Regions from separate parts of the Rheinheimera gaetbuli genome, predicted to be linked through region 2. Evidence: predicted binding sites of a transcription regulator. Region 2 holds the regulator's gene; the other holds the start of a gene.
What was found. The regulator sigma-54, encoded in region 2, starts transcription at its own class of promoters, with help from an activator protein. The targets are predictions, from matches to a motif close to TGGCANGNTNCNTGCTT.

Region 1 (5,972 bases), on a different contig from region 2:
ATTATGGAGGAGATGGCGAACATGATTTCGGCATCGCGCTCCTATGAAACCAACGTGCAGACTGCTGATGCGGCTAAACAGATGGTGATGCGGACATTGCGGCTTGGGCAACAGGGATAAGGAGTAGCAGATGACTACCGGCGTAAACAACAACTCCGCCTTGGGTGGCATGTACTGGGATGGTGACAAAAAAACACCGGATAAAAATAACGGTGCGCTGACCCAGGCTGATTTTTTCGCGCTGTTAACACAGCAGCTGGCATATCAGGACCCGACCAAGCCAGTTGAGAATGACCAAATGATTGCGCAAATGACCAATTTTACCATGGCCGACGGCATTAGCTCACTAAACGAAAGTTTTAAAGGTTTAGCCCAGAGTATGACGTCGAACCAGGCGTTGCAGGCTTCTTCTTTGGTGGGACGCACTGTGCTGACACAATCAGATGAAATCGTGTTTACCGGCGAAACCTTATCACGTGGCAATATCGAACTTGATAAAGCGGCGACGTTGATGAAAGTGCGCATAGAAAATGAAAAGGGCGAGTTAGTACAATCGTTTAGCGTGGAAAACCCGCAAGTGGGTAAAAACGAGTTTATCTGGGATGGTACCTATATGCCATCCGGCGCGGGGAGTGCTGCCGAAGTAGACGGTGAGTTGTCTGAGCGGGTGAAAGCCGGCGTATATAAAGTAAAAGTGGACGTGAGTTACGCTGACGGTAGCAACGCCAGTCTACCGGTCAATGTTTATACGCCCGTCGGTAGCGTCAGCCTAAATGGGCAAGGTGGCAGTATTATGCTTAACCTGCTGGGATTAGGGCAGGTTAAATTAAGTGATGTATTAGAAGTTTCATATAGTTAAGTGAGCTGAGGTGAATTATGAGTTTTAATATTGCATTAAGCGGCCTGGCCGCAGCGCAAAAAGATCTGGATACCACGGCGAATAACATCGCTAACGTAAATACCACCGGTTTTAAAGAGTCTCGGGCTGAATTTGCCGATGTGTATGCCACATCTATTTTTGCCTCTGGCCGCACAAAAGTAGGTGATGGTGTTGCGACATCTGTTGTTGCACAGCAGTTTAGTCAGGGCGCACTGCAATTTACTGCCAACTCACTGGATTTAGCTATTACCGGTGAAGGTTTTTTTGCGCTGACACCTGATCGGCAATCGCAAGATCTTACCTATACCAGATCTGGAGCTTTTAAACTTAATAAAGACAACTTTATTGTTGATAACAAGGGAAATTATCTGCAAGGCTTTGCTGTTGATCCAGTTACAGGTGAAAATCAGTCAGTGAGCCTGAGTACAACGCAGCCTATTGCGATCCCAACATCGGCCGGTGCGCCACGCGCAACGACAAACATTTTTTTGAGTATGAATGTTGATTCACGCGTTATAGCGCCAACATTAGCATTTGATCCAACTGACAGGGCTTCATACAACCATTCAACCTCGGTTACCGTTTATGACAGCCTAGGTGAGCCCCATACTGCAACGACCTACTTTCGTAAACAAGCGGCACCCGCAATTAATACCTGGGATACTTTTGTTGTATGGGATGAAGCTACGGCCAACCCAACAGTTCCTGCACCGGTTCCGCCTGCAACACGTAACCCGGCATCATGGTTTCAGGGAGATCCTATAGTCTTTGATTCAAATGGTAATTTCATTGATACACCGCCATTACCTACCATTACGATCCCAGCTGCAGATTTAAACCTGGCTAGCAACAATTACCTGACAAACGGTGCTCAGTTTGCTACGGATATTGCAGTAAACTTTCGTGATGCATCAGGTGTTAGAACGCCGACACAATACGCCTCTAATTTCGATGTTACTAACCTGAGTCAGGATGGTACTACTGTAGGGAGCCTGACAGGCGTTGACATTGATGCTTTTGGCCGGGTGCTGGCCAGCTACAGCAATGGTGATTCTTCTTTTCTGGCGCAGGTAACACTGGTGCGGTTTGCAAATGTACAAGGCTTAAAGCAGGTGGGTAATACATCATGGAAGCAAAGTATTACGTCAGGTGAGCCAATAGGTGGGCAGGCCAATATTGGCACCTTTGGTGCAGTCAACGCGTCAGCGCTTGAGCAGTCAAACGTAAACCTAACCACCGAGCTGGTAGACCTTATCAGCGCGCAGCGCAACTTTCAGGCTAACTCAAGGGCACTGGAAGTAAACAGTACCTTGCAACAAACCGTGCTGCAAATTCGTTAAGCGTGACCAAGCTATATTAAACACCACCTTCGGGTGGTGTTTTTTTATCCACTTTATTGTTCCCTCCAATATTTTTGTGGCATCAATTTTGCTTCATCAATAGATATAAGTTGTAGCAACAGATCACGGAGAGCCTAATGGACCGTTTGCTATACATCGCCATGAGCGGTGCCAAAGAAAATATGAATGGTTTAGCGGTGCGGGCAAATAATCTTGCCAATACCGGCACCGTTGGTTTTAAAGCCGACTTTGAACAGGCTCGGGCAATGCAGGCGTTTGGCGACGGTCTTCCCAGCCGGGTGTTTTCCATGACTGAACAGCCAGGTCAAAACTTTGACGCCGGCGCCATCATTATGACCGAGCGTGAGCTGGATGTTGCAATTCAAGGCGATGGTTGGTTGGCAGTTCTGGCACCGGATGGCACTGAAGCCTACACCCGTGGCGGTAATTTGCAGCTAAATGCACAAGGTATGTTGGAAACCTCATCAGGGCTTGCCGTAATGGGCGACGATGGTCCTATTCAGTTACCAGTGCCACTGGCAAAACTGGAAATTGGCAACGACGGCACGATAAGTGCGTTGCCGCAAGGTGCCCCGGCTGACGCTATTGCGGCTGTTGGTCGTATTAAGCTGGTTAAACCATCAAACAGCGAGATGGAAAAGGGAAATGACGGTTTATTCCGGCGTAAAGACGGGCAGGTGGCTGAAGCGGCGCCAGATGTGAACTTACTTAATGGTGCTATTGAGGGCAGTAATGTCAACGCAGTAGGCGAAATGACCTACATGATCAGTTTGCAGCGTCAGTTTGAATTGCAAGTGAAAATGATGAAGAGCGCTGAAGATATGGACCGCCAGCAAGTTCAGTTACTTCGGATAATGGGTTAATCACCAGATAACGGGTTACGGCCCGGGAGGCAGTTATGCATCCAGCTTTATGGATCAGTAAAACCGGATTAGACGCTAAACAGCGTGATATTTCGGTAATTTCTAATAACCTGGCAAACGCCAGTACGGTTGGCTTTAAGAAAAGCCGCGCCATCTTTGAAGACTTGTTATACCAGAACGTGAATCAGCCTGGTGGGGCATCGTCACAAAATACCGAGCTACCCAATGGTTTAATGATTGGTGCTGGTACCAAGGTGGTGGCAACGCAGAAAAACTTCACTCAGGGCAATATGATCACGACTGACAACAGCATGGACATCATGATCCAGGGGCACGGCTTTTTTGAGATCCTAATGCCTGACGGTACGATCTCGTATACCCGCAATGGTCAGTTTACTATTGATAATGAGGGCAGTCTGGTTACGTCAGGTGCGGGCTTTCAGTTGCAGCCCAATATTGTGGTGCCACCTGATGCACAAAGCTTAACGGTAGCGCAGGATGGTCAGGTATCTGTGCAGTTGCCAGGGCAGGGTGAGCCAGCAGTGTTGGGGCAGCTTACAGTAACGAACTTTATCAATCCGGCTGGGCTTGAGCCTGTTGGGCAAAACCTGTTTCGCGAAACCGGCGCCAGTGGAGCCCCGGTGCAGGGCATTCCCGGGCTGGAGGGCTTAGGTATTATCGTACAGGGAGCATTGGAGACATCCAACGTCAATGTTACTGAAGAGCTGGTGAGTCTGATTGAAAGTCAGCGCGTGTATGAAATGAATTCGAAAGTCATTTCATCTGTCGACCAGATGTTAGGCTTTGCAATTCAGCAGTTGTAATCGGAGGCGTTATGTTACGCACTATTATTGGCATCGGCATTATAGTTGGTTTGTCTGGTTGTGCATCTTTGCAGGAGCCGCAGGCAAACGACCCTTATTTTGCACCGTTACAGCCAGAGATGCCGACTCGGCAACTGGTGCACAATGGCTCTTTGTTTGCACAAAACTATTCCAATAGCCTGTATTCCGATAATAAAGCGCGACACGAAGGCGACATTATTACCGTAGTGTTAAAAGAGCGCACTCAGGCCAGTAAAAATGCCAAGACGGAAACGAAAAAAGACAGCTCAGCCTCCTTTGATCCAATGATTGGCCTTGGTGGTCGCAACGTTTCAGTAGCGGGTAATGTGCTGCAATTTGGCGCCAGCTCTGCATCGAATTATAAAGGTGATGCTAAAGCTGATCAGAGTAACTCGCTGGTGGGTGATATTTCTGTCAATGTGTTGCAGGTGCTGGCAAACGGTAATCTGGTGATCCGTGGTGAAAAATGGCTGACACTCAATACCGGCAAAGAATATATCCGGCTGACCGGTGTTATCCGCTCTGAAGATGTCGATGTAAATAATACTGTCGAGTCGACAAAAATTGCCAATGCCCGTATCGAATACAGTGGCACAGGGGCTACTCATGGTGGCCAGTCACCAGGCTGGTTGAGCCGGTTTTTTAGCAGCCCGTTATGGCCATTTTAGGAGAACATAGATGAAACGGATCCTCGCAGTACTGTTGCCGTTAGCATTGACAATGTTACCTGCGCAGGCAGCAAGAATAAAAGATGTTGCTGATATCGAAGGGGTGCGCAGTAACCAACTGGTCGGTTATGGCTTGGTAGTCGGCTTGCCTGGTACCGGCGAACAAGGCGCTTTTACTGAACAGAGCTTTCGTACAATGTTAACCAATTTCGGTATCTCGTTGCCTGCCAACTTAAAAGCACAAACGAAAAACATTGCCGCAGTAACGGTGCATGCTGAGTTACCCGCTTTTGCTAAACCCGGCCAGACGCTTAACATTACCGTTTCTTCTGTTGGCAGTGCCAAAAGCCTGCGCGGGGGCACTTTAATGCAAACCTTTTTAAAGGGGTTAGACGGTAATGTGTATGCGGTAGCTCAGGGTAGCTTAATAGTAAGTGGCTTAGGCGCCGAAGGATTGGACGGTTCGCGCATTTTGGTCAACACGCCGACAGTGGGCAGTATTCCTAACGGTGCAACGGTAGAGCGTGAGGTCATATCGCCTTTTGCTCAAGGCGACTTTATTACCTTTAATCTAAAACAATCCGATTTTACTACCTCAAAGCGTCTGGCTGAGGCAATTAACGCCTTTATGGGCGCCGACACGGCTTACTCAAAAGATGCCACATCCGTTCAAGTTAGGGCGCCGCGTGATATCAGCCAGCGCGTATCTTACTTGTCCACACTGGAAAATCTGACGTTTGAGCCTGGCGATAATGCGGCGAAAATTATTATTAACTCACGTACCGGCACTATTGTCATAGGTAAGGAAGTGCGATTGTTTCCGGCAGCCGTAACTCATGGCGGTCTAACCGTGACGATAGCGGAAAATCCACGGGTAGTGCAGCCAAACCCGTTGGCACAAGGCCAAACTGCAATTGAAGAAAACACTATTATTGACGTGCGGCCGGACCAATCAAGGATGTTTAAATTTGACCCTGGCGTCACGCTGGACGACCTGGTCCGCACTGTTAATGCGGTGGGTGCCGCACCAGGTGATTTAATGGCAATTTTGGAAGCATTAAAAGAAGCTGGTGCTATCCATGGCGAGTTAGTGGTGATTTAACATGAGCCCGACCAGCAACCAAATGTCTTATCATGATTTAACCAGCCTGCAGCAAATACGCAGCCATGCAGGTAAAGATGAAAAGGCCGCGTTGCGTCAGGCGGCCGAACAATTTGAATCAATTTTCTTCAGTATGCTGCTAAGTAGCATGCGAAAAGCTAATGCTGCATTTGAGGTGGACGGCATGATGAATAGCCAAACCACCAAGTTTTACCGCGATATGCACGACAGCCAGATGTCGACTGAGTTGGCA
Region 2 (5,972 bases):
CCTGAACGATGATTTTAATCTGGCTTGTCAGTTTATTTTTACCAGTAAAGGCAAAACCATTGTAACTGGCATGGGTAAATCCGGCCATATCGGCAGTAAAATCGCAGCTACATTAGCCTCAACCGGCACACCGGCGTTTTTTGTTCACCCCGGTGAAGCCAGTCACGGTGATCTGGGCATGCTATCTGTAAATGACGTGGTAATTGCCATTTCTTATTCGGGTGAAACCGCCGAAGTACTCACCATAGTGCCATTGATTAAACGCCTGGGCATCAAATTAATTAGCATGACAGGTAACCCTACCTCAACATTGGCGAAGCTGGCAGACGCTCATTTATGCGTAAAAGTAGAACAGGAAGCCTGCCCACTTGGCCTGGCACCCACTGCTAGCACAACTGCGACGCTGGCCATGGGCGATGCCGTTGCTGTAGCGCTGTTAGAAGCGCGTGGGTTTTCAGCAGAGGACTTCGCCATGTCACATCCCGGAGGAAGTCTGGGACGTAAACTATTGTTGCGCCTTGATGACGTAATGCACCGGGATGAACAGGTGCCAATCGTTAACCAACATGCCAGCATTAAAGATGCGTTACTGGAAATATCAAAAAAAGGTCTTGGCATGACCGCCATAGTCGACGACAGTGGAATGTTAAGCGGTATTTTTACCGATGGTGATTTGCGACGAATTCTCGATCAACGCTTTGATATTCATAGCAATCGCATAGCAGAAGTCATGACGCAAAAATGCATTACCGCTCATAGCCAGATGCTGGCTGCCGAGGCATTGCAAATTATGCAACAGAAAAAAATCAACGGTCTTATTATTCTGGACGACGACAGAAAGCCGATCGGCGCCATGAATATGCACGATCTGCTACGTGCCGGAGTATTGTAAATGTCATTATTTAATGAGTTATATCAGCCGGTAACAGAAGCGGTATTTCAGCAAGCCAGCACCGTACGACTGTTGATTTGCGATATTGATGGTGTGTTTTCCGATGGCCGGATTTATTTAGCGAACAGCGGCGAAGAATTAAAAGCATTTCATACCCGCGATGGCTACGGTATTAAAGCTGTGCGCCAGGCGGGTATAGAAGTAGCGGTAATTACCGGGCGACACTCAGCCATAGTGCAAAAACGCATGACAGCACTTTCGGTATCTCACATTTATCAGGGACAGGAAAATAAACTGGCCGCCTTTAACGAGTTATTGCTTAAACTGCAACTTAATGCCAAAGAAGTGGCCTATATTGGAGATGATCTGGCAGATTGGTCGGTTATGCAGCACTGTGGTCTTGCCGTAGCGGTAAAAGATGCTCATCCGTACCTATTGCGCCAAGCAAGTTATATCACCAGTTTGCCTGGTGGCTACGGTGCAGTCAGAGAACTGTGTGATCTATTATTAATAAGCCAACAACAATTCGGCTTGTTCGACGGAAGCAGCGCATGAGAAAACTATTGTTACCGATAGTGCTGTTGCTGGTTGGAATTGCCGGCTATCTCTGGTTTACCCCACACAACGATGGATCTGCGCTGCAAACCGACCAGGAACTACTGCCAGACTATGTGGCGTTGAACATTACCCGACGTCTTTATAACGCCGCAGGTTATCAAGCAGATGTTGTGAGTGCGCAGCGACTGGAACATTTTGAGCAACTGGGGTTTATGCAGTTTGAAAAGCCGGTGTATACCCTGTATAACGAACAACACCAGCCAGACTGGCAAGCCAGCAGTGAGTATGCAATATGGTTTGTGCAGGATAAAATCATCCTTGAGCAGCAGGTGCAAATTAAAAGCTTATCTCAAGACCAGCTATTCGACAGGTTAGCAACGGACAGCTTGGAAATGTTATTTCCTGACAACCGGCTACAAAACAACCTACCGGTACTAATTTCAGGAAAAGGGTTCGAAATCAAAGGCATAGGCATTAATGCAGATTTAACAACACACGCCTTTAAACTATTGCAACACCAGCAAACGGTATATCGTAATGAAGAATAAATTTGTATATTTAGTGCTGGCAGTATTACTACAGCCCTTTACACAGGCTGCGTCAGCCGACTATACCCAAAAAATTCAGATAGATGCTGATAATTTAGCGTCGTTAAAAGAAAATGTCCTGACCTACAGTGATAATGTCATCATTACGCATGGCGCTATCAGCATTAGTGCCGACCGGTTAGAAATTGACGCCAGCACCGGTAAAGGCAAAGAAATATACATCGTTAGCGGCAACCCAGTTAACTACAGCCAACAGCTGGAAGATGGCAAGATCGTCAATGCTTCTGCCAGTGAAATGCGCTACGAGCCGGCTAATCGCACTTTGATACTAAATGGCAATGCAGAACTGGCACAAAGCGGCAGCGTCGTCAAAGCATCAGTAATAAAATACAATGTTGAAACGCAAGAACTGAATGCAGCGAGTGACAGCTCCAGACGGGTAACCACTATTATTACTTCAGAGGAAGACCAGCAACCATGAAGTTAGTCGCCTCACATCTGGCAAAAAGTTATAAAAGCCGGCAAGTGGTTAAAGATGTTAGCCTTGAAGTTAATGCCGGACAAATTGTTGGGCTGTTGGGACCCAATGGCGCCGGCAAAACCACCACTTTTTATATGATTGTAGGCCTGGTACCGTCTGACAAAGGCAAAATAACGCTAAACGATAAGGATATTACTTTCGATCCAATACATGCCAGAGCCCGGCTGGGTATTGGTTATCTGCCGCAGGAAAGCTCGATTTTTCGCAAACTCACCGTGTATGAAAACCTGCTGGCTATATTACAAACCCGTAAAGACTTAAGCCGTACCCGTCGGGAAGAAGTTGCCGACGACTTGCTGGAAGAGTTTCATATTGGCCATATTAAACATAGCCTGGGTATGAGTTTGTCTGGTGGCGAACGCAGACGCGTTGAAATTGCCCGAGCGCTGGCTGCCAACCCGGCGTTTATTTTGTTGGATGAACCCTTTGCCGGTGTCGATCCGATATCCGTCCTCGACATTAAAAAAATTATTCAGCATTTGTGCCAACGTGGTATCGGTGTACTGATTACCGACCATAATGTACGTGAAACCCTTGATGTTTGCGAGATTGCGTACATCGTTAGTCATGGTGAACTGATTGCATCAGGCGCCCCTCAAGACGTATTGGCCAATCAGAAAGTACGGGATGTATACCTCGGCGAGCAATTCAGGCTATAGTTAGCAAAAAAGTACTTGTGGTAATTCAGGAGATTAGTAGAAGTAGATGAAGCCCTCTTTGCAACTCCGCTTAGGACAGCAACTCACCATGACACCGCAGCTACAGCAAGCTATCCGTTTGCTGCAGTTGTCGACAATAGAGTTGCAGCAGGAAATTCAGGAAGCGCTGGATGCAAACCCATTGCTTGAAGCCGAAGACGAATATGACAGCTTCAACGCTGAGCCGGTAAATATCTCTGAATCATTACAGTCCGCTTCTGACAATACCACTGATGAGCAGTTCGAAGCCGCAGAGCCAGACACCAGTGATGCGATGTCAGAGCAAAATATCAGCGAAGATTTGCCGCTTGATAACAACTGGGATGATTTAGTTAGTGCAGCACCGGTTAGCGCCGGCAATTCGGGAAGCGAAGAAGATACCGTGTATCAGGGTGAGACCAGCGAAACATTGCGCGATTATCTGCGCTGGCAAATGCAGCTGACCCCATTTTCAGAAACCGACAGGGCTATTGCAGAAATCATCATTGAAGCGATAGACGATAACGGTCTGCTTACTATCAGCTGTGATGACATTCTTGAATCGCTGGGTCTGGCAGATATTGAAGCAGATGAAGTAGAAGCCGTCATTAAACGCATCCAATTATTCGACCCGGTTGGGGTAGGTGCACGCTCAGTGCAGGAATGTCTGACAGTGCAGCTGCGCCAGTTTAGCCCTGATACGCCGTTTTTAGCCGCTGCACAGAGCCTGATCCGTGATCACACAGAACTTTTAGCTAACCGCGACTTTCGTTCTTTAATGCGGGTGACTAAACTAAAAGAGGATGAGCTAAAAGAAGCAATGCGGCTCATCCACTCTTTGAACCCGCGTCCCGGTGCCGATGTTATCCGGGAAGAGCAGCAGTACGTTGTCCCTGATGTCAGCGTGATGAAAGTAAAAGGTCGCTGGCAGGTTGAGCTTAATCCGGATGCTATGCCCAAGGTGCGGATAAACCAACAATATGCTGCAATGTCACGTACCGCGAAAAACAGTACAGACAGCCAGTTTATTCGTTCACATTTGCAGGAGGCAAAGTGGTTTTTGAAAAGCTTAGAAAGCCGTAACGAAACCCTGTTAAAAGTGACAAACTGCATTGTGCAACAGCAGCAGGCATTTTTTGAGCATGGTGAAGAAGCCATGAAACCTATGGTGCTTAACGACGTAGCAGAGATGGTAGGTATGCATGAATCAACCATCTCTAGGGTTACCACACAAAAATACATGCATACACCAAGGGGTATTTTTGAACTTAAGTTCTTCTTTTCCAGTCACGTTAGTACTGAGAGTGGTGGCGAATGCTCGTCTACTGCAATCAGAGCCTTTATCAAGAAATTAGTGGCGGCGGAGAATCCGGCTAAACCGCTCAGCGATAGCAAAATGGCTGACATTCTGCTGGAGCAAGGTATCAACGTAGCGCGGCGTACTATTGCCAAATACCGCGAATCCCTGTTCATACCGCCGTCTAATCAACGCAAGACCTTGCTGTAAATAAGCCTAAAAGAAGGAATATGTCTATGCAAATCAATCTTACCGGTCGCCATGTTGAAATTACCACAGCCTTAAGAGAGTACGTTGACAGCAAATTTGCAAAGCTTGAACGGCATTTCGATCACATAAATAATGTACATGTGATCCTAAACGTGGAAAAATTAAAGCAGATTGCTGAAGCTAAGCTGCACTTGAGTGGTGGCGAAGTATTTGCAATTTCTGAAGATGAAAACATGTATGCTGCGATCGACCAGCTGATTGATAAACTGGATCGTCAGGTGATCAAGCATAAAGAGAAAATTTCCCGACACTGATTTGGCCATGATGAATTTAAGCTCAATGCTTGCCGAGAACTGCACTAAAAGTGCAGTTCTTTTTAACAGCAAAAAACGCATTCTGGAATATATTGCCGAACTGGCACACCAGCAACTACCTGATATTGCTGAGTACAGTATATTAGAAGCACTGACAACCCGTGAGAAGTTGGGGTCAACCGGCATAGGAGGCGGTATCGCCATTCCACACGGCAAACTGAAGCAGGTTACCGAACCGCTACTGGTGTTTGTGGTTAGCAAAGAGAGTATTCCGTTTGATGCTATTGATAACCAGCCGGTGGATATTTTTTGTGCTATTCTCATCCCGGAACAACAATGCCAGGCACACCTTAGCACGCTTGCAGCTATTGCCCGATTGCTAAGTCAGAAAGAACTCACCAAAAAACTCCGTCACGCCGAAACCAACCAGCAACTCTATCAGTTATTACTGGAATATAGTGCTATGGACAACAACACATGAAATTACTGGTAGTCAGTGGTCGTTCCGGTTCCGGAAAATCTGTTGCCTTAAGGGTAATGGAAGACCTAGGCTATTATTGTGTCGACAATATTCCGGTGAATTTACTACCCACTTTGGCTACAACGGTAATGGGGCAGTACGAGCGTGTCGCCGTTAGTATTGATGTACGAAACCTGCCACAAGACCCTGACGAGTTAGCAGAGATTCTGTCATATCTTCCGCGTAAATTAGAATTAACCATACTGTATCTGGACGCCGATCACGCCAGTCTAATCAAGCGCTTTAGTGAAACACGCCGGCTGCACCCACTTTCGCATCAGGCGATGTCACTGGACGAAGCCATATCACGCGAGCAACAGTTGCTGGATCCCATATCCAGCCGCGCTGATTTATATATAGACACCACTGATCTTAACGTACACCAGCTAGCTGAGCAGCTACGCGAACGCATTCT

Region 1: the regulator sigma-54 is predicted to act here: its motif matches at 2,298-2,314, upstream of flgF (flagellar basal-body rod protein FlgF).

What each region holds. Positions count from the first base shown of each region.
Region 1 covers NZ_BAAGTL010000007.1:87,656-93,627, forward strand. The annotation lists gene flgC (flagellar basal body rod protein FlgC) at 1-120, shown strand, start outside; gene ACYVIC_RS06970 (flagellar hook assembly protein FlgD) at 131-859, shown strand; gene flgE (flagellar hook protein FlgE) at 877-2,220, shown strand; gene flgF (flagellar basal-body rod protein FlgF) at 2,358-3,104, shown strand; gene flgG (flagellar basal-body rod protein FlgG) at 3,140-3,928, shown strand; gene flgH (flagellar basal body L-ring protein FlgH) at 3,940-4,617, shown strand; gene ACYVIC_RS06995 (flagellar basal body P-ring protein FlgI) at 4,628-5,719, shown strand; gene flgJ (flagellar assembly peptidoglycan hydrolase FlgJ) at 5,721-5,972, shown strand, end outside.
Region 2 covers NZ_BAAGTL010000008.1:257,989-263,960, reverse strand. The annotation lists gene ACYVIC_RS08100 (KpsF/GutQ family sugar-phosphate isomerase) at 1-892, shown strand, start outside; gene kdsC (3-deoxy-manno-octulosonate-8-phosphatase KdsC) at 893-1,447, shown strand; gene lptC (LPS export ABC transporter periplasmic protein LptC) at 1,444-1,998, shown strand; gene lptA (lipopolysaccharide transport periplasmic protein LptA) at 1,988-2,479, shown strand; gene lptB (LPS export ABC transporter ATP-binding protein) at 2,476-3,198, shown strand; gene ACYVIC_RS08075 (RNA polymerase factor sigma-54) at 3,245-4,723, shown strand; gene hpf (ribosome hibernation promoting factor) at 4,750-5,037, shown strand; gene ptsN (PTS IIA-like nitrogen regulatory protein PtsN) at 5,045-5,518, shown strand; gene rapZ (RNase adapter RapZ) at 5,515-5,972, shown strand, end outside.